3 regions of the Sphingomonas floccifaciens genome follow, and region 2 is predicted to be linked to each of the others. Evidence: predicted binding sites of a transcription regulator. Region 2 holds the regulator's gene; each other region holds the start of a gene.
The links. Region 2 encodes LexA, which represses DNA repair genes until DNA is damaged. Its sites were predicted from a motif close to GTTCCNCNCTTGTTCT; they were not measured.
Positions count from the first base shown of each region.

Region 1 (6,174 bases), on a different contig from region 2:
TGAAATATACCTAAACGCCGAATAAACAAAAATAAACAAGACTGGTGGAAAGAAGCTTTGTAAGAGGGGTTGCAGCCATTTCTCGGCTCGATATTCTGTCTGCACTCGCCCAATTGGCGAGCCAAATAAGGTGAAAAATGAAAAATACCGAGACGCCCCACATTGGGGCGACTGATGCCGCATGCCCAAGCGCGGCAAATGATAGAGTCATTGACTTCGAAACGGTCGAGGTCGTCGACCTTAAAAGCGTGCCATCCGTGAATATGTCGTTGTTGCGTGTCGCTGCATCGGCGGAAGCGGATGCCTTCATCACGACGTTCGCCACCCAACTCTGTCAAGCAGCAGGACCAAAAACACGCTCGACTAAGGCGTATCGAACCGCGTTGGCAGCTATAATAGCGGACCTACTCAAGTCTGCCTCATACGACCCGATACGGCCATGCTACCGTCCTATGGCGTGTGGCGACTTCACCGGCCGCCGCATAGCCTACAAGGCGTTTAAACGGCCAATACGGCACCTTCTGGATAGCGGCTTCATTACTATCGAGAAAGGGTGGTGTGAACCGGGCCGGGTCTTCGCCAAAGAGGGGCAGGTCACCCGCATCTGGGCCACCGCCAGCCTTATTAATTTGCTATCGGAAAGCGGCCTTTGCGCAGATGATTGGCGCCAGCATTTCACGTTGCCGACCAAACCGACCGACTGCGATTTTCCGATCCGATTGAAGGTTACGCGTCCAAAGCGGAAGCCCAACGGTGACCATCCGAAGGCGCAGTATATGGCTTTCGACAAAACCGATCCGAGGGTTGTCGTGCTTGCCAACCTGATGAACGAATTTAACCGCCTCATGGCACCCCACGTACTCGGTGGTGCCGAGCATGACGCATTCTATCGCACGTTCAATTGCGGCGACGATCCCGACTTCGCTTGGAATATGAGTGGTCGGATATATTCGGCCGGCGGGTATCAGAACGTTTCGAAGGCGGATCGAAAGAAGCTGACGATAAACGGTGAACCGGCGGTGGAAGTCGATATTCGCGCTAGCCATTTGACCATCTTGCACGCGCTGGAAGGCGTTCCGCTTCCCAGTGGCGATAATGATCCCTTCGACCTCGACCCCGCTATTCATCGGAAAGTTATCAAGGCTTGGGTAGCGATGACTCTCGGTCATACCGGGTATCACCATATGTGGTCGCCCGATATCAAGGAGCGCCTTGGCGCAGACCTACAGAAGCGGCACCCTGTTCGGACGATCGAAGCTCTTGTAAGAGCAAAAATCCCTTTGCTCGATAAGTGGGAAACTAGCAGCATCCGGTGGCAAAAGCTTCAACATATCGAAAGCGAGATTATCCTGCGTGCCGCATTAGGACTCGTTAAGAATTTCAACTGCCCTTGTTATCCGCTTCACGATTCACTTATCGCTCCGGCTTCTAAGGTTGGAATTGTAAAGCTTAGACTAAAATCCTCATTCCATCATTATCTAGGTATTTATCCTTATCTAAGTGTAGAATGATATATAAAAGAGATAGAGGGAATTTGAAACCATACGAGTTACCCTTGTGAGGTTCATGATGATTCCGGGCCAAAATTAGAAAGGCAAAGGGTGAAAGGTAACTCCGTCCGTCTAAGGGTTACCTACCTCCATAAGTGACCAACTGCTGCCGCGCTGGCATGTACCGCGATAGCTTCGGCTAATCTGTACGTGCCATCACGCTACGGACAGGTCGCCGTTGCTAGCGTTCTGCCCAACACCTGCCCCATCTAACCGTGCGAGTAGGTCGTCGAACGCACCATCATTGTCGTTAGCGCGGTAACAGCGCTTTAGCTTGTCACCGACGATATCTAGGTCGCGTTGGCTATGGCGGCTAACAACCACAACGTCGTCTGCTGCCATGCTACTTGTCCCGCTGTTTCGAAGGCAACGCAGATTAGTGGATACGGTGCCAACCATTCCGGGCGCGATCCGGTTTAATCGGTAGAAAGGCATGGGGGTAGGACAAATTGTGGCGGTGAATGGGTGTTAGAAGCCGCTCGGAAGGCCATAGAGGGCAAGGGTGGCGCTCGGCGGGGGACGGTGTGTCGAAGGTTTGCAAGCGCGCTAAGCAGCATTTGCGCAGGGAATAAGCTCGCCGGTCGAACTGCCCCATTCTGGCACTCTGTGTGGCTTCGTTTGTCGTCAACTTTATTTGCGCTGTGGACCGCCAGCGCCCATTCTGATAACGATCTGTTTAGATTGATGCGCGGAAGGGGCCGCGTAAAGGGGGGAATATGAATTTCACACGGATCACGACGATCGCCGCTTGTGCATTTTTTGTGACAGTTGCAGCGCCCGCTCAGGCAGAAGTCCTCACTTTCGATGATGTAAACACGAACTCTTACGTTTTCCCTGTGGCCAGTTATCAGGGTTTTACGATGACCAATGTTGGCATTGTTAAAGGGTCTTCTCAGGGCGCTGGTTACTCCGCTGGCGTCGTTTCCTCGCCGAACGTTATGTTTAACGGTAACGCAAGTTTGGCGTCGATCTCTTCCGCCTCTGCATTCACCTTGAACAGTGCGTACTTTACTGCGGCTTGGTCGGATCGTGCGGTCACTGTGGCTGGGTTTAACGGCTCTACCCAAGTATTTAGTGAAACGTTCAATGTAGTGAGTTCTGGACCGACGCTCAGGAATTTTAGTTTTGCCCCAATTACTAGCTTTACGTGGGTATCGCCGAATAATTCGGATGGCCTAGGCCATATAGCAATCGATAATTTTACATTTAATGCTGCAAGTGCCGTCCCAGAGCCTACGACGTGGGCTATGATGCTTATTGGCTTCGGGTTCATTGGCTGGTCGCTTCGCCGCGTGAAGCAGGTTGCCACCGTCAACTTTGCCTAAGCGTCCGCGCAGATAATGCAGAGAGCCGTCAGTCGAGAGACTGGCGGCTTTTGTTTTGCCCTAGGAAGTCCGTACAGTGCTGTTTTCCAATTAGGCTAGGCGCGTAGCTAAATTTTCACCATTGGCGCCCTACGCCCTTCAAATCGAAGATTTGGGCATAATGATACAGCAAGGGTTTGCGTGGCGTCACCGGCTAGCGACTGTTCCGGGGTTTTATCGCTACTGATGCTAACACGTTCCCTAACTGGCGCGAACTTGTTAAGCGTTTAGACCGGTCAGCGGAAAGCCAGCCCATCACCGCGTCGTTCGATAGAATATAGCGGCGTTTCAAAGGCGGGCCGTTGCGTGGTTGTGCCCGCTATGCGTACCTGTCGGTAAAACGGAGGTTGCTATGTCCAACACGATTAACGCTGAACTCGCTACCGAGCTTACCGTCGCTTGGCTATCTAACCCATCGACGCGAGCGGGCGCTGAGGACGTAAAGACGTTCCTCGCTTCGATGAATAAGGCGGTAGGCGAGTTAGCATCGCCCGCACTGCCAGCTATAGAAACTGGCGCGCGGACCTATGAACCGGCGGTGTCGGCGCGAAAGTCGCTGGCTAACCCTGACTTCATTGTGTCGATGATCGACGGGAAAAATTATAAGACGTTGAAGCGGCACCTGTCGCGTCACGGATTGACGCCGGACGAGTACCGCGAACGGTTCGGGCTTAAGCCTTCATATCCAATGGTCGCGCCGGCCTATTCGGACGCGCGTAAGGCTATGGCGAAGACGCTTGGGCTTGGCCGGAAGCCCGGTCAGAAGGTGGGTGCAAAGCAGCCCGTAGAAGGCACTGGGGGCGCCGTAGAGAGCAAGGTTGGCACGAAGCGGGGTAAGTCCGTCGCGGAAGCGCGTGCTGCTGCTAAGGCGCATCTGGGCGAAAAAGGCGAGTAATGACGAAGCTAGCGACCAGCGATAGAATGGGAGCCGCATGGAAAAAATAATTGCATGGTTAGAGCTTCACAACGGGCTTTCTGGTTGGGCGCAGTTCATTGGTGCGATGGTTGCGCTAATCGTCACCTATCTCACTGCATTTATGCCAATTTGGCATCGTAAGAGGCAGCTTAAAAAGGCTGGTGGCCGATTGCTAATGAACGGCTACGAAATTTTAGAGAGTTATCATCGTACAACGCCTAATTTTCTACCCGTTTCTTTAACGTTGCGTGGAGGGGCGCTCGCCATTGGCGCCGTGATAGATGAAATAGCGAGATTTCCAATTTATGAATTGGATGACCAAGGTAGTCGCTCTCTAGCTCGAAATTTAATCGCATTGAACGCGACGTTAATAGGGACAAAGCTAGTTTTTGATGATGCTTCCGAGCGCATCGTGGATCGCGAGGCGACCGAAGAAGAGCGTGACCTTATCGTCGAGTTCCTGGCGGCTCGGCTTGATCTAGTGCGAAAAATTCTAAACGGTGAAAATCTCGAAAGACCTATTTGGTCGGACGCTATGAGTGCGGGCAGTTAATCACTTACAACCCTCGCCGTTCCCATCGCGTTCAAGGTATCGACCATAACCGAGGCTTCCGCCCCTAACCGGCGCTGGCCCTACTTTGTGTACAACCACCACGAATGAACAAGTGCAGCAAAAGCCGTAATCGGTCCAATTCGGCGGATCAGCATAGCTAAGAGGGCTTCTCGATAGCGCCCGCGTTTATTGAAGCTCTCGACGAGCTTGTCCTCGCCTTCATTCGGATTAGGTAGACCCAACATATCGCCTTCTCGCGCTAAAATTCTGAACCCGATTACAGACGGGAAGAGAGTTACAGCGCTCGACGATGGTGACCGAGCTAGAGCCGAAGTCCTGCGGACTATGCATCCGATTTTTGACTCGGGATCAAGAGGGCTACACGTCAGAAAATTAAAATATACGCGATTGACTCACGGATTCGCGTCAGGAAAATAATTTGCCGTTATAAGCCAAAGGCTTGCCTAACTTTTGAACATTGATGCCACGACGAATCGCGGTTGAATCGTTCGACAATCAGGCCGCCACAAGCCGCTTGCGAATCATGTTCACGTTATGTTCCAAGGCGGGATGCAAGCCTTAGCCCCCGATCCGCTCGCCAGTGCCGTTTTGAATGCGCCCGCGTGGCAAAGGCTAGGCATAACCGTTCCCGACCGGCGATTGAGGGAGAAGGCCGCACGGGCATTGGCCGTCTCGATTATCAATCAACTCGACCGCGACCAGCCGCCATATGACCCCAGACAGCTAAGCCTGTCGCTGTGACACGATGGGCGCGAACGCGAAGCTGGAAACCTTGCTCGATATCACCGGCAAAGGCGCGAACTTAGAGGTTGGCTGTGCGTGCGGGAACACGTCCGTAATTGACAGCCATAAGACCGCTAGGTGGTTCATGGCGCATAGGTTCGATATGCATCTGGCGCGCATAGGAAAGCGGCTACGGTGTTCGCGCTGCGGGGGAAGGCCAAACCATCTTCGACCCTCGTTTGCGCGACCTACCGCCCCGTCAAGGTTTCCGCGTGATGAGGCGGGATGGGCGCGGTTGATAAAGCGGTTGCGGGATTAGGATCGCTATCGGGGTTGATCCCGCTTCGTCTCTGCATCATCGTAGCCCCGCGTTCTGGCAAAATCCGGGACGTGGGGCTGGTTACCCCACCGATGCTAGGTCCGGTCGAACAGGTTTCGGCCGGGTGCCGTCGTGCTGTCCAAGGACTCGTCCCAAAAGCGACGGGCCTTGCCCTAGCGCTTGGTAACCACACCCGGCTTTTCGCCGGGACGCCCCTAACACAATCTGGGGGCGTGATGACCGATACTGATACCAAGGTTTGTCCTGATTGCGCCGAAACGGTTAAGGCAGCGGCTAAAGTTTGCAAACATTGCGGAAAGCGGTTTGAGGCGACTGTCTACACACAGCCGTTAGCGCGGGCAGATAATACAGAAGAGCTTACTACACGTCAGATCGTAAAGACCGTGTTGGCTGTCCTAGCTATCCTAGGGACGGCTGCCGCTTTTATGATCGCTACCCAGCGTGATCCAAACGCAACGCCGCGAGAATATCTGGCCCTTGAGGAAAAGGGCAAAGAGTACATTCTGCGGGGATTTGTTGATCCGAGTTCGGCGCAATTCAGAAATATGAAGACTACCGAAAACTGCGTAACCGGCGAGGTTAACGGCAAGAATCGAATGGGAGGATATGTAGGTTTTTCGAAGTTCTATTACAACGAACTAACCGGAGTCGGCGGTATCGCTCCCGAAGAGCCGACGTTTCGTACTCTGAATCAGCGCCGAGCAGAA
Region 1 covers NZ_JBHUFC010000002.1:19,081-25,254, forward strand. Annotated here, with positions in the region: gene ACFSC3_RS02945 (hypothetical protein) at 138-1,511, shown strand; gene ACFSC3_RS02950 (PEPxxWA-CTERM sorting domain-containing protein) at 2,267-2,875, shown strand; gene ACFSC3_RS02955 (Ros/MucR family transcriptional regulator) at 3,267-3,809, shown strand; gene ACFSC3_RS02960 (hypothetical protein) at 3,847-4,383, shown strand; gene ACFSC3_RS02965 (DUF6771 family protein) at 4,954-5,145, shown strand; gene ACFSC3_RS02970 (zinc ribbon domain-containing protein) at 5,683-6,174, shown strand, end outside.
Region 1: the regulator LexA is predicted to act here: its motif matches at 4,750-4,765, upstream of ACFSC3_RS02965 (DUF6771 family protein).

Region 2 (12,812 bases):
ATCCGGACTATCCGCTGTGGCGCGATTTCCCCTACGAATATGTGTTCGACAAACTGGCGATCGACGTCATCAACGGCGGGCCGGGCTTGCGAGAGTGGGTCGACGATGTCGGCGCACAGCCGGGCGATCTCGATGCGATGACGCAGCCGGACGAAACGGCGTGGGAGGACGTGCGGCGCGCGTATCTGTTGTACTGATGCGTTCGAGCCCCGTCACACATGCCGCCGTGCTCCCGCGCAGGCGGGAGCCCAGGGTTACTCTTACCCGTCGCATATTGCTGGTGGCTCTAGGCTCCCGCCTGCGCGGGAGCACGGCGGGGGCGGCTTCATGCTAGTCGGCCTCGTTTTTGCGACCGAGGATGCGGAGGATCGCCCCGATGCGTTGGCGGCGACGCTGCCGTTCGGTGGCGCGACGCTGATCGAATATCAGGCGCGGCTGCTGGCGGCGGTCGGCGTCGGGCATCTGCTGGTTGCGGTGTCGCGCGTCACGCCGGCGCTGCTCGGCGCGACGAGCCGCATCGCCTCGCGCGGGGTGACGGTCGACGTCGTACGATCGGCCGAGGAGGCGGCGGCCAAGGTGCATCCGCTGGCGCAGGTCATCGTCGTCGCCGATGCGCTGGTGACCACCGATGCGGTCATCGAATGGATTGCGTCCGAAACCCACGAGGCGTTGCTCGTCACGCGCGACGGGGACGGCAGCGTCGGGATCGAGCGGGTCGACAATGCCCATAGCTGGGCCGGTCTCGCCCGCGTGCCGGCGGCTCGGCTGGCCGATGTCGCGTCGCTGCCGGTGGACTATGATTTCCAGTCGACTTTGCTCCGCCAGGCGGTGGCCGCGCGGGCGGTGCAGCTGTTGTTGCCGCCGGCGACGGGGCGGACGCGGCATGGGGTCGAGCGCAATGCCGCAGCGCTGCTCCGGCGGTCGAAGTCGGTGCTGGCGGCGCTGGGTGACCGGCGTACCGCGTGGACTGACCGCTTTATCTTTACCCCCATCACTGGCTGGACGCTGCCGCACCTCGTCGCGCGCGGCGTGCCGGCCTGGGCGGCGACCGTGGCGGGAGGGGCGTTCGGTTTCGCCTCGATCATCCTGCTGGCGATGCTGATGCCCGCTGCGGGTCTGGCGACGTCGCTGGTCGGGATCGCGGCACTGTCGACCGGCTCGATGCTCAGCTGGCTGCGGGGCGAGGATCGGCTGGCGCGTGCGCAGGAGCGGGTGATCCAGGTGATCTCGGCGATCGCGGTCGTGCTGACCGGGGTAGTAGTGACGCGGATATCGGGCGGCGGCACGGGCCTGGTGCTCGCAATGGCGACGATCGCCTGCGCCGTGCTGCTGGAACGGACACCGGTCCCGCGTCGCCGGTGGTGGGCGACGCCGGCGGCGCATCCGCTGATCCTGCTGCCCGCAGCGATCGTCGGGCACCCAGTCGTCGGCCTTGGGCTTTCCGCCCTATACGCACTGGCATCGATCGGCGCAGCAATTGAGGCGATCCGTGAAAAGCCTTAGGGCGCCCTTAACGACGGCTCCGTTAGTTCGGGACTCTATGACGGACGCTTCCGCCACCACCCAGGCCGCGCTGAGCGCTGAGGCGCGGGCCTTGATGGCTCGTGCCGCTCGCGCCGATTCGCGTTCGCGCCGCGCGGAATCGGCGTCGATCGCCGATGCGTTTCGCGCGCCTGAAGCGCGACTCGACGACCGCACACGCGCAGCCTTTTCGGCGCTGGTTTCCGGTATCGTTGGCGTCGTAGAGGGCGAATTGAGCGAATATGCCGCCCGCCTGCTGACGGCGCGTGGCGCCACAGCCGCAGCCGAGGCGATCACCCGCACGACGGCACCGGTCGTCGACCGACTGGCTGCGGCCGGATTGCTCGGCGATCCCGATTTCGCCGGAGAATGCCTGGCGCGCGTCCGGCTGGAGCTGCTGACCGAAGGTCTGCCCGCGGATGCCGGCGCGGAGGGCGACGCGCCCAGCCTGCTGGCGCGTCTCACCCAAAGCTCCGACCGGGTCGTCGCGACGGCGGCATCGGCGGCGATGATCGGCGAGAGCCATCGCCGCAGTCTCGGCGAAGGCCGGGCCCTGTCCGGGACAGGCCTGCCGTCCGCACTCCATGCCCGCTTGGTCTGGTGGGTCGCGGCGGCGCTGCGTAACCGCGTCGGCGACCGGATTGCCGATCCCGCCGCGCTCGACCGCGCGCTCGGTGAAGCGGCCAAGCGCAGTATCGCCGCGCATGACGACGACGATCGGGTCGAAATGGCGGCGATGCGGCTGGCGGCGGCGGTCGACCCGCAGGCGGCCGAGCTCCTCGCGCTGATCGACGAAGTGTTGCGTGATCGCCGGTTGACCATTCTCGCCGCCTTCCTGGCCCATGCGCTGGGAACGGACTATGAGCTGGGCCGCGAACTGTTGATCGATCCTGCCGGTGACCGGTTGTGGCTTGTTCTTCGCGCGCTGGACGTGCCGCGCGAAGTGATTGCCCGCCTCGGCTTCCATTTGTGTGAGGCCGATGCGCGGCGCGATGCCGAAGCATTCGCCGATGCGCTTGACCTGGCGGCCAGTATCGATCCGGCAACCGCGCGTCTGGCAGTTGCTCCGCTGACATTGCATCGCGACTTCCGTGCGGCCCTGATGGCTCTCGATGCGGCGAGGGACGACGCGTGAACGCGGTCGATCCCCTGTTGCACCCGATCGTCGCGCGGTGCGACGCGGATGGACGCCTGGTCCATGCCGATCCGCGCTTTCTCGATCTCGTCGCCCAGGCGGGCGGGGCGGTCGGTGGCGACGTCGCACTTCCCGAAATCGCGGCGCTGGTCCGGCTCTCGCGGCGTCTTGGCATCGCTATCGCGCGCACGGTCGTGGTGGCGGACGGTGACGATGACCTCGACCTCAGCATTCGTGTCGAGCCCGATGCCAGCGGTGTGACGCTGACGGTCGGCGGCTGGCAGGCGCGACCGGCGTGGCGGCCGGCGAACGAACGCGCCTCCTTCCAGACGGTCGAGGCCGACTGGCAGTGGGAAAGCGACGCTACGCTCCGCCTCACGCACGTCACGCCCGATGCCGGTGCGCGCTACGGCTTCGACGCCGGTGCGATCCTCGGCCAGCCGCTCGTCCGGCTCTTCGCGCTGGCAGAGGATGACGACGGCAGCTTCCCGATCCTCGGCGCGGTCGCGGCGCAGATGCGCTTCGACGCGCAGGAGGCGGAATTGCGCGGTACCGGTCGGCGGGTGCTCCTGTCGGCGGAGCCGCAGATCGACGCGCGCGGGCGCTTCGCCGGGTTCACGGGCGGAGTCGCCATGCTCGGCGCGCCGGCGCCGGCCACGACCGAGGGCGCCGAGCCTGCGCCAATCATGGCAGCCGGCTTCGGCGAGCAGCTCGATCGATCGCTCCGGCGCCCTCTCGAACGGATTATATCGAGCGCCAGCGGCATGAGCGCCGGCGTCGACGGGCCGATCGCCGAACGATATTCGGGCTATGCCAACGACATCGCCAGCGCGGGACGTCACCTGCTCGGCCTGGTCGACGATCTGGTCGATCTGGAAGCCGTCGAACGCCACGACTTTACAGTCGCTGCTGAACCGCTCGACCTGGCCGATGCCGCGCGCCGGGCCGCGGGGCTGTTGTCGGTACGCGCGGCGGAGCGCTCGGTACGGATCGACCGGCCGGCGTTCGACGAATCCGCTCCGGCGACCGGGGATTTCCGGCGCGCGGTGCAGGTCCTGGTGAACCTGATCGGCAATGCGGTGCGCTATTCGCCGCGCGGCGGCAGCGTGTGGGTGCGGGTGACGCAGGACGACACCCACGCCTGTGTGATCGTCGCCGACCAGGGCAAGGGCATCGCCGACACCGACCAGGCGATGATTTTCGAGAAGTTCGGCCGCGTCGATACGAGCGAGGCTGGCGGCAGCGGCCTCGGCCTCTACATATCGCGGCGGCTGGCTCGCGCGATGGGCGGCGATATCACCGTCGACAGCGCACCGGGCGCAGGCGCGCGGTTCGTGTTCACCTTGCCTTTGGGGTGAGCCAGCGTCGCGCCACGATCAGTTCGGCGGCGCCGACGATCACGATCACAAGACCGCCGGCGATCCAGACGCTGTTCCCGATCATGAAGCTCGACGCCGGCCAGCGTACGACACCTGCGCCCTGAAGCAGGAACAGGCTGCCGAACGCGATCTTGAGGGCTCCGCCGATTGTCAGCATCAGGCCGAATATCACTCGACCCGATGCTGTCAGCCATCGCACTTAGCGCTGACCGATCGGAACGTAGGACCGCTCGGTCGGACCGGTATAAAGCTGGCGCGGACGGCCAATCTTCTGCTCGGGGTCCGAGATCATCTCGTTCCACTGCGCAACCCAGCCGACGGTGCGGGCGAGGGCAAAGAGCACGGTGAACATCGTCGTCGGGAAGCCGATCGCCGACAGGATCACGCCCGAATAGAAGTCGACGTTCGGGAACAGCTTCTTCTCGATGAAATATTCGTCGTTCAGCGCGATCTCTTCCAGACGCAGCGCGGTTTCGAACAGCGGGTCCGACACGTTCAGCGCTTCGAAGACTTCGCGCACCGTCTTCTGCATCACCGTCGCGCGCGGGTCGTAGTTCTTGTACACGCGGTGGCCAAAGCCCATCAGGCGGAACGGATCGCTCTTGTCCTTGGCGCGCGCGATATATTCCGGAATCTTGTCCGGCGTGCCGATCTCGCGCAGCATGTTGAGCGCGGCTTCGTTCGCGCCGCCATGTGCCGGACCCCACAGGCAGGCGATGCCCGCCGCGATGCAGGCGAACGGATTGGCGCCCGACGACCCGGCGAGACGCACGGTCGAGGTCGAGGCGTTCTGCTCGTGGTCGGCATGGAGGATGAAGATGCGGTCCATTGCCCGCTCGACCGCCGGATTGACCTCATATTCCTCGGCCGGAACGCCGAAGGTCATGCGCAGGAAGTTGCCGGCGTAGCTCAGGTCGTTCTTCGGATAGAGGAACGGCTGGCCGACGCTGTACTTGTACGCCATTGCCGCGATCGTCGGCATCTTGGCGATCAGGCGGTGCGACGCGATCATCCGCTGGTGCGGATCGGAGATGTCGGTCGAGTCGTGATAGAAGGCGCTGAGCGCACCGACCACGCCGCACATCACCGCCATCGGGTGCGCATCGCGACGGAAGCCACGGTAGAAGGTCGACAGCTGCTCATGCAGCATCGTGTGGCGGCTGATCGTATATTCGAACTTCGACAGCTCGTCCTGGCTCGGCAGCTCGCCGTTCAGCAGCAGATAGCTGACCTCCATGAACGACGAATGCTCAGCCAGTTCGCCGATCGGATAGCCGCGGTGAAGCAGCACGCCCTCATCGCCGTCGATATAGGTCAGCGCCGATTCGCACGATGCCGTGCTGGTGAAACCGGGGTCGTAGGTGAACATCCCCGACTTCGCATAGAGCTTGCGGATGTCGATCACGTCCGGACCGACGGTGCCCGACAGCACCGGATAGTCGCCGTCGCCGATCTTCAGGGTGGTGTCGGTCACTGCTCAGCTCCTCATTGTTCTTATGCGGCCCGCATCAGGCCATTTGGTCGGCAATCCGTCCCAAACTCTCGTCACGCCCGAGGAGTTCGAGCACGTCGAAAATTCCGGGCGAGGTCTTGCGACCGACGAGTGCGGCGCGCAGCGGCTGCGCGACGGCACCGAGCTTGACGCCCGCGGCCTCGGCGACCTCGCGGACCGCCGTTTCGAGCGCTTCCGTATCCCAGTCATCGACCGCGTCAAGCGCGGCGTGCAATCGGGCTAGCAACGCGGGAGCGTCCCCCTCCAGCAAAGCTGCCGCAGCAGCATCCATTTCCAGTGGGCGGGTGCGAAAGAGAAACGCCGCGCCATCGGCAAGTTCGAGGATGTTGGCGGCGCGCGGCTTCAGCGACGCCATGCTGCGTCGCAGCAGGTCACGCCGCTCTACCGTCGGTTCGAAACCGAGATGGGGCGCGACCAGATCGGCTAGCCGGCTATCGTCGGCCGAGCGGATGTAATGGCCGTTCAGGTTCTCCAGCTTCTTCGTATCGAACCGTGCTGGTGATTTTCCGACGCCATCGAGATCGAACCATTCGATCGCCTGTTCGCGGCTGATGATCTCGTCGTCGCCGTGGCCCCAGCCCAGACGCAGGAGATAGTTGAACAGCGCCTCGGGCAGGATGCCGAGTTGATCGCGATACTGGTCGACGCCCAGTGCGCCGTGCCGCTTCGACAATTTGCCGCCATCGCCACCGTGGATCAGCGGGATATGGGCATAGACCGGCTCCGCCCAGCCCATCGCGCGGATGATGCTGAGCTGGCGGAAGGCGTTGTTGAGATGATCGTCGCCGCGGATGACATGGGTGACCCCCATGTCGTGATCGTCGACGACGACCGCGAGCATATAGGTCGGCGTGCCGTCCGACCGAAGCAGGACCATGTCGTCGAGTTCGGCGTTGGCGACGGTGACGCGACCCTGCACCAGGTCTTCGATGACCGTCTCGCCCTCGCGCTCGGCCTTCACGCGGACGACAAAGGGCTGCCCCTCCGGCGCGGTAGCGGGATCGGCGTCGCGCCACGGCGAGTTCAGGCGGAAGGGGCGGCGCTCGGCCTCCGCCGCGGCACGCGCGGCGGCGAGTTCGTCCTGCGTCATGTAGCAGCGATAGGCGCCGCCGCGGGCAATCAATTCCTCGACAACTTCGGCATGACGGCCGGCGCGTGTCGACTGGAAAACGGGTTCCTCGTCCCAATCGAGGCCGAGCCAGTTCAGTCCGTCGAAGATGACGTCGATCGCTTCGCTGGTCGAGCGCGCCTTGTCCGTGTCCTCGATCCGCAACAGCGCCTTGCCGCCGTAATGCCGCGCGTAGAGCCAGGCGAACATGCCGGTGCGGGCGTTGCCGATATGCAGATAGCCGGTCGGTGACGGCGCGAAGCGGGTCACGACCGCAGGGTTCGTGGCGGGGGTGGGGGCGCGATTGGCCGCGCCGGTTTCGGTGGTTGCGCTCACGCGCCGCTGCTCCCAGGATCGAGGACTAATGGCCAGTCCAGCCGCGCCGCGCCCTAGCATGGCCCTCACCGGGCTTCAAATCCGCTTGCCCGACTGGCGGGCGGGCGTGCTTGAGCGCTGGCTGGAGGCGGAGCGGGATGCGCTGGTCCTGTGGTTGCCGGTCGCGCTCGGCGCCGGGATCGCGGCGTGGTTCGTGCTGCCGGACCGGGCGGACTGGATCGGATGGATGCTCGCGAGCGGCGGCGTCGCGGCGGCGGGGCTGGTCCTGGCGGGCGGGACACGCGCGGGGCGCGTGCTGCTGGTCGGCGGTCTGACGGCGGCGCTCGGATGCGCTCTGGTCTGGTGGCGGGCCGAGCGGGTCGCTGCTCCGGTCCTGGCGCGGCCGGCGGTTGTGGCCTTCAGCGGTGTGGTCGAGCGGATCGAGCCATTGCCGGCGCGGGATTTGACGCGACTGACGCTTGCTACCGAGGCGGCATCGGGTCTGCCCCCGCGGGTGCGGGTCAATCTGGCCGATGGCGATATGCCGGCGGGACTGACGCGTGGCGCCCGGATCGCGTTGCGCGCGCGGTTGATGCCGCCGGCCGGGGCGGCCGTACCGGGAGCGCATGACTTCGCACGTGTCGCGTGGTTCGCGCGGATCGGTGCGACCGGCCGCGGCTTTGCGCCGGTGACGATCGTCACGCCGGGCGAAGCGGCGGGGAGCGACCTTCGTCAGCGGCTGTCGCAGCACGTCCGTTCGAGATTGCCCGGTTCCGAGGGGGCGGTAGCGGCGTCGCTTGCGACGGGGGACCAGGGCGCGATCCCGGAAACCGATGCCGAGGCGATGAGACGATCAGGCTTGGCGCATCTGCTGTCGGTCAGTGGGTTGCACATTACGGCGGTCGTCGCGGCCACGATGGTGGTCGTGCTGCGGTTGCTGGCGCTCAGCCCGTGGCTTGCGCTGAACCTCCGCCTGCCGCTGGTCGCAGCCGGGGCCGGTGCGGTGGCGGCGATCGGCTATACCTGGCTGACCGGCGCGGAGGTACCGACGCTGCGCTCGTGCATCGCCGCGCTACTGGTGCTGGCCGCTGTAATGCTGGGGCGGGAGGCGATCACCCTGCGCCTCGTTGCGGTCGGCGCGCTCTTGGTGCTGCTGCTGTGGCCCGAGGCGCTGGTCGGTGCCAGTTTCCAGCTATCCTTCGCCGCCGTCACCGCGATCGTCGCACTGCACGAGCATCAGCGCGTGCGGGCCTTCTTCGCGTCGCGGGACGAAGATTGGGGACGACGCGCACTCCGCAGCCTTGCATCATTGCTGCTGACGGGGCTGGCGGTCGAGGCGGTGTTGATGCCGATCGCTCTGTTCCACTTCCACAAGGCGGGACTGTACGGCGCGCTCGCCAATATCGTTGCGATCCCGCTGACGACGTTCGTCATCATGCCACTCGAGGCGCTGGCGTTGAGCCTCGACGCGGTCGGTTTCGGCGCGCCTTTCTGGTGGCTGTGTGGCAAGGCTTTGGCGCTGCTGCTCTGGATCGCCCGCACCACAGCGGACGCGCCCGGCGCGGTCGCGGCGTTGCCGATGATGCCCCGCGGTGCCTTTGGTTTGATGGTCGGCGGCGGGATCTGGGTGTTGTTGTGGCGGACGCCGGTGCGCTGGGTCGGCGTGGCGCCCGTTTTGGCGGGGGCGGGGTGGGCTTTGGCAACCCCCGCGCCCGATCTGATCGTGACCGGCGACGGGCGGCATCTGGCGGTTCGGATGGATGACGCGCAGTTGGCGGTCTTGCGAGAACGGGCCGGAGATTATGTCCGCGATCTTCTGGCAGAAGGCGGCGGCGCGGATGGCGAACTTCCGGCGATCGACGACATGCGGCAGGCGCGGTGCAATGCCGATCTCTGCCTGGCACGGATCACGCGAGGTGGGCGAACGTGGCGGGTGCTGGCGACGCGCAGTAGTTATCACCTGGATATCGCAGACCTCACGGCGGCCTGCAGGCGGGCCGATGTCGTAGTCAGCGAACGACGCCTGCCGCGGACGTGCCGGCCGAGATGGCTCAAACTGGACGGTGTGACTTTGCGCACGTCAGGCGGCGTCGCGGTGAGCTTTGCGCCACTGCTGGTGCGTCGGGTGGCCGATGATCATGGATCGCATCCCTGGGTTCGTCCGCCCGCCGTAATGCCGCCGAGGGGGCGTGAAAACGACCAGCCTAGGCCCGGCCCGCACGGAAAAACGGTGCGCTGATCTCCAATCGGTCGGGTAGGCCCGTCGGACCTCCACCCGATCCGCTCGCCCTGAGCGAGGACGCCGCATGTCTTGGGCAAGGTCATAGGGGGCAGGAGACTCAGGTGCTTCGACTTCGCTCAGCACGAACGGAGAAGGATTGAGTCATTGGAATGTTTTCCAGCCAGATCGACCCATCCTGCCTTTCGGCGAAGACCGGCACCGCGGCAGCCCAAGCGCCGCCGCCCGCCGACGCTTCGGCCTCCGCCGGAGCCCGGTTGTGCTTCACCTTAGTTGATTGGCCTCAAACCATTCAAAACTCCAAGCGGCCGCCGGCCAAGTGGAGTCTTTGGCCACGCCTCCCACCAGCCCGGCAGCGGTTAGGGCCGGTCCTGTCCCGGTTACGGCGACGCTCCAAAGTGCTCGCCTCCTGCAATCAAGGCCGCCGATAGCCGTTGCCAGCTTTCGCGCGACCATCTCGCCCGACACACCGAAGCTCCCGATCCGTCCCATTTCGAGACGGGTCAGGGCCTATTCTCAATAGCGACGCAGTAACCCGGCCAGCTTGCCCTGCACGCGAACCTGTCGCGCGCTGTAGCGCTGCGGATCATAGGAGCGGTTGGCCGGGTCGAGTCGGACCATGCTGCCTTCGCGGTAGAAGGTCTTCAGCGTCGCCTCGTTCTCGTCGATCAGCGCGACGACGATGTCGCCGTCGCGCGCGGTCTCGGTGCGGCGGATCAGCGCATAGTCGCCGTCGAGAATGCCCTTCTCGACCATCGAGTCGCCCGACACTTCCAGCGCGTAGTGCTCGCCCGACCCGAGCAGCGCGGCGGGGACGGGCAGCATCGTCGCCCCTTCCATCGCCTCGATCGGAACGCCCGCGGCGATGCGGCCGTGGAGCGGGATTTCGATCACGTCGTTCGCCGGCGCGGGTGGCGTCTTGCCCGCGAATGTTGACGAAGTTGAGGGCTGCGGCGCGGGCTTGGCAGCCTTCGCATCGGCCCGCTCCGGCATCTTCAGCACTTCGAGTGCGCGGGCACGGTTCGGCAGGCGGCGCAGGAAGCCGCGTTCCTCCAGAGCCGAGATCAGGCGATGCACGCCCGACTTCGACTTGAGGTCGAGCGCCTCCTTCATCTCCTCGAACGAGGGCGACACGCCGCTCTCGTTCAGGGAATCGTTGATGAAGCAGATGAGTTCGTGCTGCTTCTTGGTGAGCATGAGGGCCTCCGTCCCGGAACAGACGACGAACGTATGCGGTTTGTTCCCGGGCCTGTCAAGCGATCATCAGGATTTCCGCCGAGTCGCCGAATCGGGCGGCGGTGGCGTGCGGCGGCCGGACGATCAGGCAGGTCGACCGCGCCAGCGTCCGGAGCATCGAGCTGTCCTGGATGGTCGAGGCGAATGCGGCGCCATCGCGAAGTTCGGCGCGCAGATAGTCGGTGCGCTCGCCGTTCGCCGGCAAATCCTCTCCCAGTTTTGCGGTGAGCGTTGGCGGGGAGGGATCGGCCGCGCCGGCGAGGTGTCGAACGAGCGGCTTCACGAACAGTTCGGCGGTGACGAAGGCCGAGACCGGATTGCCCGGCAGGCCCATGACGACCGCCCGTCCCAGCCGCCCGGCCATCATCGGCTTGCCGGGACGTAGCGCTATCCGCCAGAAATCGATCGTTGCGCCAGCGGCTTCGAGCGCAGGACGGACGAGGTCGTGATCGCCGACCGACGCGCCGCCCGTCGTCACCAGCACATCGGCATCGACGGCACGGAACGCCGCCTCAAGTGCGTCGGCGCGGTCGGGCAGGATGCCGAGATCGAGGATGTCGACGCCCAGCGGGGCGAGCATCGCGGCAAGCATGACGCCGTTTGATTCCGGCAGTTGCCCGGCATCGAGAGACTGGCCGGCAGGCACCAGCTCATCCCCCGTCGCGGCGATCGCGACCCGGACACGGGCGTGGACGGGCAGGGTCGCGTGCCCCCCGATCGCCGCGACGGCGAGCCTGGCGGGCGTGATCGCGGCACCCGCGGGGATCAGAACGTCACCGTCGGCGAAATCCAGACCGCGGCGGCGGACGTTCCGGCCGGGGTGGGCGGGTCCTTCGCCGGAAAGGTGAATGATGTCGCCCTCCGCGCGGGCTTCCTCCTGCACCAGCACGCAGTCGGCCCCCGCCGGCATCGTCGCGCCGGTGAAGATGCGTACGCTCTCGCCTGCGCCGACCGCGCCGGTAAAGGGGCGACCGGCCGCGCTTTCGCCGATCAGGCGTAGCGGGCGGCCGAGATCGGCATGGCGGATCGCATAGCCATCCATCGCCGACAGATCGCTCGCCGGTTGCGTGCGGCGCGCACGGATGTCGGCGGCGGCATAGCGATGCGCCGCTTCGGCCAGTGCGACATGCTCGATCGCGAGCGGCGTGCCGAGCGCGAGGACGCGGGCCTGGGCCTCGGCGACGGGAAGCAGGGGCATGGCGTCAGGCGTCCGCCGCGAACCAGTCGCCCGACTTGCCGCCGGTCTTTTCCAGCAGCCGGACGTGGTCGATGACCATCCCCTTATCGATCGCCTTCGCCATGTCGTAGAGCGTGAGCAGTGCGACGGTGGCGGCGGTCAGCGCCTCCATCTCGACCCCGGTCTGGCCGGCGGTGGCGCAGGTCGCGGTGACGGTGATGCCGGTGTCGTCGAGGTCGAGGTCGATCGACGCCTTCGTCAGCGGGAGCGGGTGGCAGAGCGGGATCAGGTCCGACGTGCGCTTCGCAGCCATGATGCCGGCGATGCGCGCGGTGGCGAGGACGTCGCCCTTCTTGTTGCTGCCGTCGCGGATGGCCGCGATCGCCTTCGCCGACATGATGATGCGACCGCGTGCGACGGCGCGGCGCTGGGTCGCGGGCTTCGCGCCGACGTCGACCATGTGCGCGGCGCCGGTAGAGTCGAGGTGGGTGAGGTCGTTCATTCCCTCTCCCCGTGGGAGAGGGAGGGAGCCGGCGCAGCCGGCGGAAGGGTGAGGGCGGGGGTAGGCGTCATCGCTACCCTCACCCTCCCACGCCTTCGGCGCGGGCTCCTCCCTCTCCCGCGGGGAGAGGGGAAAGCAGTGCGCGCGTCGCGGCTTCGACATCCGCCTGGCGCATAAGGGACTCGCCGACCAGGAAGCAGCGGATGTCGTGTTCGGCCATCGCGTCGAGCTCGGCGCGGGTGGTGAGGCCGCTTTCCGCGACAAAGGTGCAGCCCTCCGGCGCGCGGCCGACGAGTTCGTAGGTGCGCGCAAAATCGACCGTGAAGTCCTTGAGATTTCGGTTATTCACCCCGATCAATCGCGACTTCAGCGCCAGCGCCCGGTCGAGTTCGTCGGCGTCGTGGACCTCGACCAGCACGTCCATGCCCAGGCCGATCGCGGCATCTTCGATCTCTGCCATCGCGCCGTCGTCGAGTGCGGCGACGATGATCAGGATCGCGTCGGCGCCGATCGTCCGCGCCTCGATCACCTGCCAGGGGTCGACCATGAAGTCCTTGCGGATCACCGGCAGGCGGCAGGCGGCGCGGGCGGCGATCAGATAGTCTTCGTGGCCCAGGAAATAGGGCGCATCGGTCAGCACCGACAGACAGGCGGCGCCGCCCGCCTCATAGGCGCGGGCATGCGCCG
Region 2 covers NZ_JBHUFC010000006.1:351,287-364,098, reverse strand. Annotated here, with positions in the region: gene ACFSC3_RS15320 (exo-beta-N-acetylmuramidase NamZ family protein) at 1-197, shown strand, start outside; gene ACFSC3_RS15315 (hypothetical protein) at 328-1,503, shown strand; gene ACFSC3_RS15310 (hypothetical protein) at 1,541-2,656, shown strand; gene ACFSC3_RS15305 (sensor histidine kinase) at 2,653-4,014, shown strand; gene ACFSC3_RS15300 (hypothetical protein) at 3,995-4,192, opposite strand; gene ACFSC3_RS15295 (citrate synthase) at 4,235-5,509, opposite strand; gene gltX (glutamate--tRNA ligase) at 5,544-6,992, opposite strand; gene ACFSC3_RS15285 (ComEC/Rec2 family competence protein) at 7,051-9,210, shown strand; gene lexA (transcriptional repressor LexA) at 9,727-10,407, opposite strand; gene ACFSC3_RS15275 (molybdopterin molybdotransferase MoeA) at 10,463-11,644, opposite strand; gene moaC (cyclic pyranopterin monophosphate synthase MoaC) at 11,649-12,125, opposite strand; gene trpC (indole-3-glycerol phosphate synthase TrpC) at 12,205-12,812, opposite strand, start outside.

Region 3 (12,812 bases), 320 kb from region 2:
CGTGCCGGTCTACGCCTCGCCGTTCACCGCTGGCCTGATCCGCGAGAAGTTCGACGAGGAAGGCATCACCAAGCAGGTGAAGCTCCGCGTGGTGCAGGAGGACCAGTCGTTCAAGCTGGGGCCGTTCGGCATCAGCTATGTGCCGCTCGCCCATTCGATCCCGGAGGGCAACGCCATCCTGATCGAGACGAAATACGGCAACATCCTGCACACCGGCGACTGGAAGATCGACGAGTCGCCGATGGGGACCGCGTCGACGGCCGAGGAACTGACCGCGGTTGGTGACAAGGGCATCTTCGCGCTCGTCTGCGATTCGACCAACGTGTTCAATCCCGAAGCCTCGGGCAGCGAGGCGGACGTCCGCGCCGGTTTGGACGAAGTGATCGGCAAGGCGAAGGGTCGCGTACTGGTCACGACCTTTGCCTCCAATGCCGCGCGCCTCGCGACGCTGGGCGAGGTCGCCAAGGATACCGGCCGCAAGCTGGTGCTGGCCGGCCGCTCGCTCGACCGGATCACGCGCGTCGCCAAGGCGACCGGCTATCTCAAGGACCTGCCGCAGACGGTCGATTGGGACGCGGCGATGAAGCTGCCGCGCAATCAGGTGCTGATCGTCGCCACGGGCGGGCAGGGCGAGGCCCGCGCCGCGCTCAACCGCGTGTCGGAGGGGACGCATCCGATCAAGCTCGACCGCGGCGACACCGTCGTCTTTTCGTCGAAGCAGATCCCCGGCAACGAAAAGGCGATCGGCGACATCCAGAATCGCCTCGCCTCGATGGGCGTCGAGATCGTGACCGATCGTCAGGCATTCGTCCACGTCAGCGGCCACCCGGGCCGCCCCGAACTCGCGCAGATGTACAAGTGGATCCGCCCGCAACTGGTGATGCCGGTCCACGGCGAGATGCGGCATCTGGCCGAACACGCCCGCTTCGCGATCGAAAGCGGTGTGCCCGGCGCGGTCATCCAGAAGGACGGCGACATCATCCGCCTCGCCCCCGGCACGCCGCAGAAGATCGGCGTCGCGCCGATCGGTCGCCTGGCGGTCGACGGCGACGTGATCCTGCCGGCGGACGGCGGGACGATCAACGAGCGGCGGAAAGTCGCTTTGTACGGCCACATGTCGGTCGCGGTGGCGATCGGCAAGGGCGGTCAGCTGATCGGCGAGCCCGAAGTGCGCTTGCAGGGCGTGCCGGTCGAAGAGGACCGCGACCCCTTCCTCGATGAAGCGATCGACGCCGCCGAGGAGGCGGTGCGCAAGGGCGGCAAGAACCGCGACAAGCTGCGCGAGGACATCCGCCTCGCCGTTCGCCGTGTCGCGACGCGCTGGACGGGCAAGAAGCCGGTCGTGGATGTGCTGCTGATCGAGGCGTAACTTCGACCGTACTTCCGCGCAGGCGGGGATCCAGGGCCACGCAACTCACGGCTTGTGACTCTGTGCTCCCGCCTTCGCGGGAGCACTACGTTTTTTTACCCCGGCTGCCCACCACCCCCGGTGGCGCCGAAGATCTGCCCCGTCGAAAAGCTGTTCGCCGGATCGACCGCCGCCACATAGAGCCCGGCGATTTCCGCCGGCTGTCCCGGTCGGCCAAGCGGGCTCGACTGGCCGAACATGCGCAGCTTCTCCGGCGTCGCACCGCCCGACACCTGAAGCGGTGTCCAGAACGGTCCCGGCGTCACCGCATTCACACGAATGCCCTTCGGCGCCAGCTGCTTGGCGAGCCCTTTGGCCAGGTTCAGCACGGCGGCGCGTGACATGGCATATTCGAGGATGTCGGGCGACGGGTCGCCGGCCTGTTCGGACGAAGTGAAGACGATCACCGCCCCCGGCCCCATCCGCGCGACCGCCGCCTTCGACAGCCAGAACGGCGCATAGACGTTGGTCTTCATCGTCGCATCGAAATCTTCCGACGAGATGCTGCCGATATCGGGCCGCGTCTGCTGGCGTGCCGCGTTGTTGACGAGGATGTCGAGCCCACCCAGCGCGCGCGTCGCATCGACGATCAGCTTGCGGCAGAACGCTTCGTCACGCAGGTCGCCGGGGATGGCGACGGCCTTGCGTCCCTCCGCCTCGATCAGCTGTACGACCTCACGCGCATCGGGCTCCTCGGCGGGCAGATAGTTGATCGCGACATCGGCGCCTTCGCGGGCATAGGCGATCGCCGCCGCCCGGCCGATGCCGCTGTCTCCACCGGTGATTAGGGCGCGCTTGCCCGTCAGCCGCCCGGAGCCCTTATAGCTCGTTTCGCCGTGATCGGGTCGCGGCGACATGCGGCTGGCAAGGCCCGGCCAGGGCTGGCGCTGGTTCGGGAACGGCGGCTTGGGATAGGCACCCGCCTGCGGCGTCGTTGGCGCCTTGGGCGTGGGCGGGGTGTCCTGCGCGAGGGCGGGAAGGGCGCTTGCCGCAGCAGCGGCCAGCCCGGCGGTGGTCACGAACGTACGTCGGGTGGTGTCGGACATGGACGCGAGACTCCGGCGATTTAAACTTGGTATCCAAACCAGCCGCGCGCCGCCTCGTTCCTGTCGAATTGCGATCATCGCCGAAAGACAAGCGCGACGGCGCCCGCTATGGCGCGGCCATGCGTTGGACTTCCGCCCTGGCCATTTACGTCCTGTTCTGGGCGTTTTCCGTCTTCCTCGTCCTGCCGTTCGGCGTACGAACGACTGACGAAGCCGGTGGCGAGCGCGTGCCCGGTCAAGCCGAGAGTGCCCCGCATGATTTCCCCGCCGGCCGCATCGCCTTGCGCGTTACCGTCGTCGCGACGATCCTGTTTGGCCTCTATTATCTGAACTACGTCTACGGCTGGGTGACGCCCGAAATGCTCGATTGGACTCGCGAGGGCTGACGCGCGGCGGTCACAAGCCCAACCGCGCCTTTCCGTCCGGCTTCCATGCCGGCGCCGCATCCTGATCGGCTACGCGTTCCACCAGCGCGTAGAAGAACCGATTGAAATCCGCTGCGGCCTTCCAGTCGATCGTCTGCTTCGGATCGTCCTTCGGCGTGTGATAGCCGGTGACGTACCACCGCCGATAGATGCGTTCGCTGTCGCTGCCGGGGCGATAGCCAAAGACGAAGCTCGTCGCCGGCACGCCTGCCTGCAGGAACGGCCAATGGTCCGACCGCCGCAGCAGGTTGCGCTCCGGCTCCGGATCGGCCTGTACCGCGATCCCCATGCTTTCGGCAACGGCGCGCGCATCGTCGCCCAGCGTTGTCGCGTCGAGAGCGTGAACCGTCATCAGTTCCAGCGGAAAGATCGGCCGCAACTGGTCCAGGTTGATGTTCGCGGCCATTCGGCTCAGCGGGATCGTCGGATGCTTCAGGAACCAGTGCGTGCCGAGCAGCCCTTTTTCCTCGCCGGTCACGATCGCGAACAGGACCGGGCGGCGGAACCCCTTGCCGCCGCGCCGCTCCGCCAAACGAACGAGCAGCGCGACATAGGCGGCGTCGTCGAGCGTTCCGTTATACAGCCCGTCGCCATCGACCGGCGTACCGCGGCCATAGCCGTCCAGATGCGCGGTCAGCACGATCGCCTGATCGGCGAGCGCCGGGTTGGTTCCGGGCAGGATACCGATCACGTTCGACGCCGACAGGCTCCGGTGCGTCATCGCAAATTGCGCGGTGAAGCGTGTGGTCAGGTCGAAGGCGGGGAGGGGGCGGCCGGCGCTCCCGGCGGCGATCAGCGCGGCGGCATCTCGCCCGCTCCCGGCGAGCACCGTCGCCAACGCGTCCGCGCGCAAGGTCATCTGCGGCAGCGATGCCGGCACCACCGGACTGCCGCGCAGCCGGACCGCGCGCGAATAGGCGAACGGCCAGCGTGGCGGCTCGACCGTGAAGCCGGGATCGGCGATGGTGATCAGACCCTCCGCCCCCGCCTTGCGAAGCGCTGCTATCCGATCCGCCGGCGACGGCATGTCGGTACGACGCGACCCGTGGCAGATGACGATCCGGCCGCGCACGTCGCCGATCTCGCCCGGTCGGCAATAGCCGCGATAGGCCAGCGGCGCGTCGATCGCCGCAGGCACCTGGCCCGGTGCGGCATAGAGGTCGTGCAGGAACCGCAGTGGCCGCCCGCCGACACCGATCGTTGCGCGTGCGATAGTCATGTCTTCCATCGGCACCGATTGGAACCAGCCGCCCGCATCGCCCTTGGGCTGGACACCGGCCTTCGCCAGGCGGGCGGCGACCAGTCTGGCCGCTCGCTCGTGACCTGCGCTGCCGACGTCGCGCCCTTCCATCGTATCGCTCGACAATATGGTCGTGGTTGCCCACCAGCTCCGCGTATCGGCATCGACCGGCGCGGCTTGAAGCAACAACGAGGCAAGCAATGCGGCAGGGGGCATGGGGCTATCTCCGAGGACATCCGAATGTGTCCGAGCGACCCTTGTCACGCAAAGAAAAATGCATGTTCCGCTCTTGTTCCATGAGAACACATATAGTACATGGGCGGAGTAAAGTTGAACAGGGCGATTGGATGCCCTAGCGATGGAGCTCCCCACATGGCAGCGAACCTGAAGGTCATCGACAGCGGCATGGCAACGAATTCGGATCGGCAAAAGGCACTGGACGCCGCACTCGCGCAGATCGACCGCGCGTTCGGCAAGGGCTCGGCGATGAAGCTGGGCCAGAAGGAAGCGATGCAGGTCGAGGCGATCTCGACCGGGTCGCTCGGTCTCGATATTGCGCTCGGCGTCGGCGGCCTGCCGCGCGGCCGCGTGATCGAGGTCTATGGCCCGGAATCGTCGGGCAAGACGACGCTGGCGCTGCACGTCATCGCAGAGGCGCAGAAGAACGGCGGCACCGCCGCGTTCGTCGATGCCGAGCACGCGCTCGACCCGGTCTATGCGAAGAAGCTGGGCGTCAACATCGACGAACTGATCGTCTCGCAGCCAGATACCGGCGAGCAGGCGCTGGAAATCACCGACACTTTGGTCCGCTCGAACGCGATCGACGTGCTGGTGGTCGATTCGGTCGCCGCGCTCGTACCGCGTGCCGAAATCGAGGGTGAGATGGGCGACAGCCACGTCGGGCTTCAGGCACGCCTGATGTCGCAATCCCTGCGCAAGCTGACCGGCTCGATCAGCCGTTCGCGCTGCATGGTCATCTTCATCAACCAGCTGCGCATGAAGATCGGCGTGATGTACGGCAATCCGGAGACGACGACGGGCGGCAACGCGCTGAAGTTCTACGCCTCGGTCCGCCTCGACATCCGTCGCACCGGGCAGATCAAGGACAAGGAAGACATCATCGGCAACGCGACCCGCGTGAAGGTGGTGAAGAACAAGGTCGCACCGCCGTTCAAGCAGGTCGAATTCGACATCATGTATGGCGAAGGCATTTCGAAGATCGGCGAGATCCTCGATCTCGGCGTGAAGGCCGGGCTGGTCGAAAAGGCGGGGGCGTGGTTCAGCTACGACAGCATCCGCATCGGCCAGGGTCGCGAGAATGCGAAGACCTTCCTGAAGGAAAATTCGGAACTGGCGGATCGGCTGGAAAAGGCGATTCGTCAGCGCACCGAGAAGGTCGCCGAGGAAATGATGACCGGCCCCGACGCCGAGGACGATCTCTGATCGGTCCCTATGCCTTACCGCACCGCCCGACCGGTCGTCGGGCGGATGCGAGCACCTGGAAGGGCCCGTCCTGCGCGACGGGCCCTTTCGCGTTTATGCGATTGTTGGGACGGCGAATGTTGAGACTAGACCGTTCACATGTCTCAACTTCGTCAACATTCGCGTGGATCGCATGACTGCATCGCACGACTGGACCGGTCGCGTCGGCGACGTCTGGGCCGCGGAATGGCAACGGACCGACCGCAGCCTCGCCGACCTGTCGCGCCATCTGGACGTTGCGATCGAGGTGGCGGCCCCTGCGGGACCATTTCGCGCGTTAGACATCGGCTGCGGCGCGGGAGTGACGAGCCTGGCGCTGGCAACGGCCAGACCGGATGCGCGGATCGTCGGGGTCGACCTGTCGGATGCATTGGTGGCCATTGCCCGCAACCGTCTCACCCCCGCCGTGCTCCCGCGCAGGCGGGAGCCCAGGGCGGCAAGCGATGAGCTCAACGACTCTGGGCTCCCGCCTTCGTGGGAGTACCGTGCGGAGGGTTATGACGGGGAAGATGCACGCGTTCGCTTCCTCACCGGCGACGCCCTCGACATGGCCAAGGCTCAGGCCCCGTTCGACCTCCTTTATTCGCGCCACGGCGTGATGTTCTTCGACGATCCCGTAGCCGCATTCGCGACACTCAGAGGTGCGGTCAGACCCGGCGCCCGCCTGGTCTTCTCCTGCTTTCGGGATTGGCGCGAGAACGGCTTCGCCGCCGCCCCGGCCGCAGCCCTTGGGTTGCCCGCGCCGACGCCCGGCCCGGGACCGTTCGCATTCGCCGACCGCGCGCAGGTCGCCGCCATCCTCTCCGCTGCTGGCTGGCGCGACGCCATCGCGAGGCCGATCGACTTCACCTACCGCGCAGGTGCAGGCGCCGATCCCGTCGGAGACGCGCTTGGCTTTCTGCAACGGATCGGACCCGCGGCATCGGCGTTGCGGATGCGGTCGGATGCGGAACGGGCCGTACTTGTCGAGCGGCTCCGCGCCGTGATCGAGAGGTATCGCAGTGGTAACACGGTCGACTTTCCCGCAGCGGCCTGGATATGGTCGGCGTCAGCCTGACCGAAGATGAGAGGATGCCGATGACCCTGACCGTCCACCACCTCGAAAACAGCCGATCGCAACGCGTGTTGTGGCTGCTCGAGGAACTGGAACTGCCTTATGCGGTGAAGCGCTATGAGCGGAACCCGGTGACGATGCTGGCGCCGGCTGAATTGCGGCAGATTCATCCGCTCGGCAAATCGCCCGTGCTGACCGACGGCGATCGCACCATCGCGGAAACCGGCGCCATCGTCGAATATCTGGTCGAACTGGCGGACGGAAAGCTCGGGCCGCCCGCGCACCGCGAAGACGCGCTGCGCTATCGCCACTTCCTTCATTATGCCGAGGGTTCGCTGATGCCGCCGCTGCTCGTCAAGCTGGTGCTCGGGCGCGTACCGTTCATCGGCAAGCGGGCACAGAAGCGTATCCAGCCGATGATCGACGTCCACCTCGACTGGATCGAGCGCGAGCTTGCGGGACGCCCCTGGTTTGCCCGCGATACGATGACAGCGGCCGATGTGATGATGAGCTTCCCGCTGGAGGCCGCTCGCTCCCGTGCCGGTCTCGACGCCGGCCGTCCGGCGACCATTGCCTGGCTAGAGAAAATCCACGCCCGTCCGGCGTACCAGCGCGCGCTGGAGGCGGGTGGGCCGTACGCCTACGCGTAAGCTCGACCACAACAACCGTTCGTGCTGAGCCTGTCGAAGCACTGCCTTTTCTTCCGACCACGTGCGTGCGGAACGAAGAACGGCAGCCCTTCGACAGGCTCAGGCCGAAAGGAGAGGGGGATGCCCCCCTCAAACCTTCCGAAAGCTGTCGACGTCCTCCGCCGGCCCATGCCCCGCCGGGGCCTTGGGCGCGTCGATGACCGAGCTTTCGATCGGATCGAGCCGGTCTCCTTCCCACTTGGCGATGACCGTCGCCGCGACGGCGTTGCCGACGACGTTCGTCGCGGACCGGCCCATGTCGAGGAAATGGTCGATCGCCAGGATCAGCAGCAGTCCGGCTTCCGGAATGTTGAAGAACGACAGCGTCCCGGCGATGACGACCAGGCTGGCGCGCGGCACGCCGGCGATGCCCTTCGACGTGACCATCAGGATCAGCAGCATGGTGATCTGATGGCCCAGCGTCATCTCGATGCCATAGGCCTGCGCGATGAACATCGTCGCAAAGGTCATGTAGATCATCGAACCGTCGAGGTTGAACGAATAGCCGAGCGGCAGCACGAAGCTGGCGATACGCGGCGGCACGCCGAACTTGTCGAGCGCCTCCAGCGTCCGCGGATAGGCGGCTTCCGACGAAGCCGTGGTGAAGGCGAGCAGCAGCGGATCGCGGATATACTTCACCAGCAGCCCGGTGCGATTGCCGACCAGCAGATAGCAGATGCCGATCAACACGCACCACAGCAGGCCGAGGGCGATGTAGAAGGTCATCATGAAATAGCCGAGCGTGCCGAGGATCTCCGGCCCGCGCTCCGCGAGCGTCGCCGTCACCGCCGCGAACACCGCGAAGGGGGCGAAGCGCATGACGTAATTGGTGACCTGCAGCATGACCTGCACCAGCGCCTCGATGCCCTTGACTAGCGGTGCTGCCTTCTCGCCGACCGCGGTGATTGCGACGCCGATGAAGACGGAGAAGATGACGATCTGGAGAATTTCGTTGGTCGCCATCGCCTCGATGCCGGAGGCGGGGACGATGTGCTCGATGAATTTCTTGAAATCGAATGCGGCCTTGTCGACACCGCTCGACGCGTCGATCGGCGGGACGGGGATGTTCAGCCCGATACCCGGCTGGAACATGTTGACGAGAATCAGTCCAAGGGTGAGGGACAACAGGCTGGCCGCGACGAACCATAGAATCGAGCGTAGACCGACCCGGCCCAGTGCCGCCGTATCACCCATGTGCGCGATGCCGACGACCAGCGTCGAGAAGACCAGCGGCGCGATGATCATCTTGATCAGCCGCAGGAAAACCGACGTAACGATCGACAGATAATAGGCGACGTTCTTCAACGTCTCCTGCCCGCCGGCGCTGCCGTCGAAGACCGCATTCAGGATCAAACCGCAAATGATGCCCGCGATCAGCGCGCCAAGAATATAGTAGGTGAGCCGCTTGGCCAAAGATTCTCTCCCCCTGGGAATGCCCTATAGGGAAGGGGATTGCGACCGCGCGGTCAAGCACCCTATCGTCTTGGAGCGTGATGACATGGTTTCGACCCATCGAGATTGCCCTGAGCCGCTCGTCGGCGAGGAGCGACGCGCAGCGCGGGCTGGTGGCCCGTGCAAGCGTTGCGACGACGTCCGGCGGACGGCTCAGGGCAACCGCAAAGCGGCGGGCCGAATTTCGCCCTTGGCGTCGTCCCTCGTCAGTCACGGGGGCAAAGCCCCGCTCCTTCCTCGCTCCTATCCACGAACAAAATTCGGCTCCGTCTCGACGGGTCAAAACCATGTCATTACGCTCTAAACCATGATCCTGACCCGTCGAACCCTCGTCGCCGGCGCTGCCGCGCTGCCGCTTCTTGCCCGTCCCGGCCTGCTGCGCGCAGCCGAGCCCGACCTGTTGCAATTGCGCGACCTGACCACCGGCGCGGTGGCGATCGACGCAGCCGAGCGGGCTGCCCGGGTGCGGCGAGCGCAGGCGCTGATGCGGGCGAACGGCATCGGTGCGGTGTTGATCGAGCCGGGATCGAGCCTCACCTATTTCACCGGTGTGCGGTGGGGGCGCAGCGAGCGACTGACCGCGGTCGTGATCCCCGTCGAAGGCGAAGCGATGGCTGTCACGCCTTTCTTCGAAGAGCCGTCGGTGCGCGAATCGCTGGGCATCCCGGCCGAGGTGCGCGTCTGGCAGGAGGACGAAGACCCGCTGAAGCTGGTCGCCGCCTTCCTGAAGGAGCGTCGACTCGATACCCGTCCGATCGGCGTCGAGGAGACCGTCCGGTATTTTGCGGTCGACGGGCTGAAGCGCGCGCTGCCGAACGCGCGGCTCGTCTCGGCCAATCCGGTCGTGCGCGGCTGTCGGATGGTGAAGACCCCGGCCGAGATCGCGCTGATGCAGCTCGCGACCGACGTGACGATCGCCGCCTATCGTTTCACCGTGCCGCGGGTCGAGGTCGGCATGACCGGCGCGGATGTCGGCGCGATGATGAGTGCGGCGACCCGCAAGCTGGGCGGCAGTCCCGAATTCTCGCTGGTGCTGGTGGACGAGGCGGCGGCCCTGCCGCACGGCACCCGCAAGCCGCAGGTCGTGAAGCCGGGCTCGGTCGTGCTCATGGACTGCGGCTGCACGGTCCAGGGCTATCAGTCGGACGTCTCGCGCACCTTCGTGAAGGGCAGCGCTTCGGCCGCGGTGCGCAAGGTCTGGCACGACGTCTCCGCCGGCCAGGCGACCGCCTTCGCCGCCGCGCGCATCGGTGCGACCGCGGGCAGCGTCGATGATGCCGTGCGCGCAAGCTACGAGGCCAAGGACTATGGCCCGCGCTATCGGCTGCCCGGTCTGTCGCATCGGACGGGGCATGGCATCGGGATGGACGGACACGAACCGGTCAACCTCGTCCATGGCGAAACGACGCGGCTCGCGCCCGGAATGTGCTTCTCGAACGAGCCGGGAATCTATCTTCCGGGCAAGTTCGGCGTGCGGCTGGAGGATTGCTTCCACATGACTGCGACAGGGCCGAAGTGGTTCAGCGAGCCGCCAGCTTCGATCGACACGCCGGTCTGAAGGCGCCTCGGAGCGTTTCGACCATTTTGTCCTGAGCGAAGTCGGGGCACCTAGTAGAGGGCTGACCTTCGACCTCGCTCAGGACGAACGGGGTAAACAATGATGGGGCGTTCAGATCATCCCTGTCCCGAACATCGCCCGCTTCCCTCGCCATCCGGCGAGTGCAGCTCTCGCATCCTGACCGGCGGCGCCGGCATTCCCCAATGCCGCCTGCGCCCGCGCCCGGATTGAAAGTGTCATCGGGTCGAGGGGGCGCCGCTTTAACGTCGCGTTCGCCTCGGCCAGCGCACCCTTCGCATCGCCCATCGCCAGCTTGGCCTCCGCCAGCGAACGGCGCGGGGGATACCACCAGACTGGCGGGTCGGAATAGCCGGAGATCGGCTTGGCCTCCTCGATCTTGGCGGCGGCGGCATAGAATTTTGCGGCTTTGCGCGGGTCGTTGTCGAGCATCGCGGCGCGGCCGCCGAGTACGAGGGTCGCGATCTTAACCAGTTTCCGTCCGGCCTGGTCGTCGAGCGCCGTCATGCTTGCTGCCATCGCATCGGCTTCGGCGCGGACGGCCGCCGCCTTGCCCTGACGCGCCAGCGCCTCGCCGCGCGCGTAATGCCAGAACGCCCTGGCATAAGGCAGCTTGGGCTCCGGCAGCGCCAGGACCTTCGCCGGATCGGCGAAGCGCCCTTCCGCGGCATAGCCCATGCCGGCGATCGCCTGTTGGAACACCGAACCCTTGTCGCGCCGCGCGGCGACGTCGACCAGCGGGTCGCTGAGCAGCAGCGCCGACGCCGCGTCGCCCGACATCATCGCGCCGCCGACACCGAAATGGACGTTGTGCGCGTGATAGGGCAGATCCCAGACGCCGTCCGGCCCCGTCATGCCCAGCCGCTTGGCATTTTCGATGCCCAGCTTCACCGCCGCGACGTTCGAATCCGCCGCATCCTGATAACGACCGATCCAGTAATAGGTGTGGCTCGGCATGTGGACGAGGTGGCTTGCCTTGGGCGCGAGCGTGCGGAGGCGATCGGCGTAGGACGTCGCGCGGTCGGGGATCTCCGCGATCTCGGTCGCATGGATGTAGAAATGGATCGCCGGCGTATAGTCGGGATCGCGGGCCAGTACGTCCTGAAGCAAGGCGGCCGACCGGTACGTCATCGGCTTATAGTCCTTCGACCGCGTGCCAGCGACGAGAAGTGCGTCGCCCGCGAGCGCGCCGATCGCGGCATTCTCTGGATGCGCTTTCGCCAGCGCCGCCATCGCCTCGGCATAAGCGATGGCGCCCGAATTCTCTGGCCCCAGCTGATAGCGCAGCACCAGCGCATCGGTCAGCGCGCGTTCGAGCGGCGTGCCGGATCTGGCCGCAAGCGCCTGCGCCTGTGTCGCACGGATCAGCAACTTGGCGGTCTCGGCCTCGTCCTTGTCGTAATTGAGCGTCGGCCCCGACGCCCAGGCATCGCCCCATGCACACATCGCGCAGGTCGGGTCCAGCCGGGCAGCCTCCTGCATCGCCGCGATCGCCGCCTTGTGCGCGAACGCCGCCCCCAGTTGCATTCCGTTGTCGAAGAAGGCCTGCGCACGGGGAACGTCGGTCGAGATCGCCCAGCCGCCCTTGCCATAGCCTTCGAGCAGCGTCGGACGCTTGGCCGCGACATCGTCGCCACCGCAGTTCGGATGGGCGACGGCGGCGGGCGCCTCCGCCTTCGGCAGGTCCTGTGCGCCCAGCGCCGGCATCAGCAGCGCCGCCAGCGCGCCCGTCACGTACAGCCGCATCGTCTCTCTCCCGGTTCGTCGCGACCGTACCACGTTCGGGCGCTTGAGTGCAGCCCGCGCCTCGCCTAAGTCGCGCCCCATGACTTCGACCAACGACATCCGCCGCTCGTTCCTCGACTATTTCGGCAAGGCCGGGCACCAGATCGTGCCGTCCGCGCCGCTCGTTCCGCAGAACGATCCGACGCTGATGTTCGTGAACGCCGGCATGGTGCCGTTCAAGAACGTGTTCACCGGCCTGGAAAGCCGCCCCTATTCGACCGCGACCTCGTCGCAGAAGTGCGTCCGCGCGGGCGGCAAGCATAACGACCTTGATAACGTCGGCTACACGGCGCGCCACCATACCTTCTTCGAAATGCTCGGCAATTTCTCGTTCGGCGATTATTTCAAGGAACAGGCGATCACCCATGCCTGGACCCTGCTGACGAAGGAATGGGGCCTGCCGGCCGACAAGCTGACGGCGACGGTCTATCACACCGACGACCAGGCGTTCGACCTGTGGAAGAAGATCGCTGGCCTGCCCGAAGAGCGGATCATCCGCATCCCGACCAAGGATAATTTCTGGGCGATGGGCTCCGACGGGCCGTGCGGGCCGTGTTCGGAAATCTTCTACGATCATGGCGATCATATCTGGGGCGGCCCTCCGGGGAGCCCGGAAGAAGACGGCGACCGCTTCGTCGAAATCTGGAACCTGGTC
Region 3 covers NZ_JBHUFC010000006.1:29,038-41,849, reverse strand. Annotated here, with positions in the region: gene ACFSC3_RS13715 (ribonuclease J) at 1-1,369, shown strand, start outside; gene ACFSC3_RS13710 (SDR family oxidoreductase) at 1,465-2,454, opposite strand; gene ACFSC3_RS13705 (DUF1467 family protein) at 2,574-2,840, shown strand; gene ACFSC3_RS13700 (M28 family peptidase) at 2,851-4,335, opposite strand; gene recA (recombinase RecA) at 4,492-5,562, shown strand; gene ACFSC3_RS13690 (class I SAM-dependent methyltransferase) at 5,735-6,658, shown strand; gene ACFSC3_RS13685 (glutathione S-transferase family protein) at 6,679-7,305, shown strand; gene ACFSC3_RS13680 (dicarboxylate/amino acid:cation symporter) at 7,435-8,757, opposite strand; gene ACFSC3_RS13675 (M24 family metallopeptidase) at 9,104-10,354, shown strand; gene ACFSC3_RS13670 (hypothetical protein) at 10,466-12,118, opposite strand; gene alaS (alanine--tRNA ligase) at 12,198-12,812, shown strand, end outside.
Region 3: the regulator LexA is predicted to act here: its motif matches at 4,400-4,415, upstream of recA (recombinase RecA).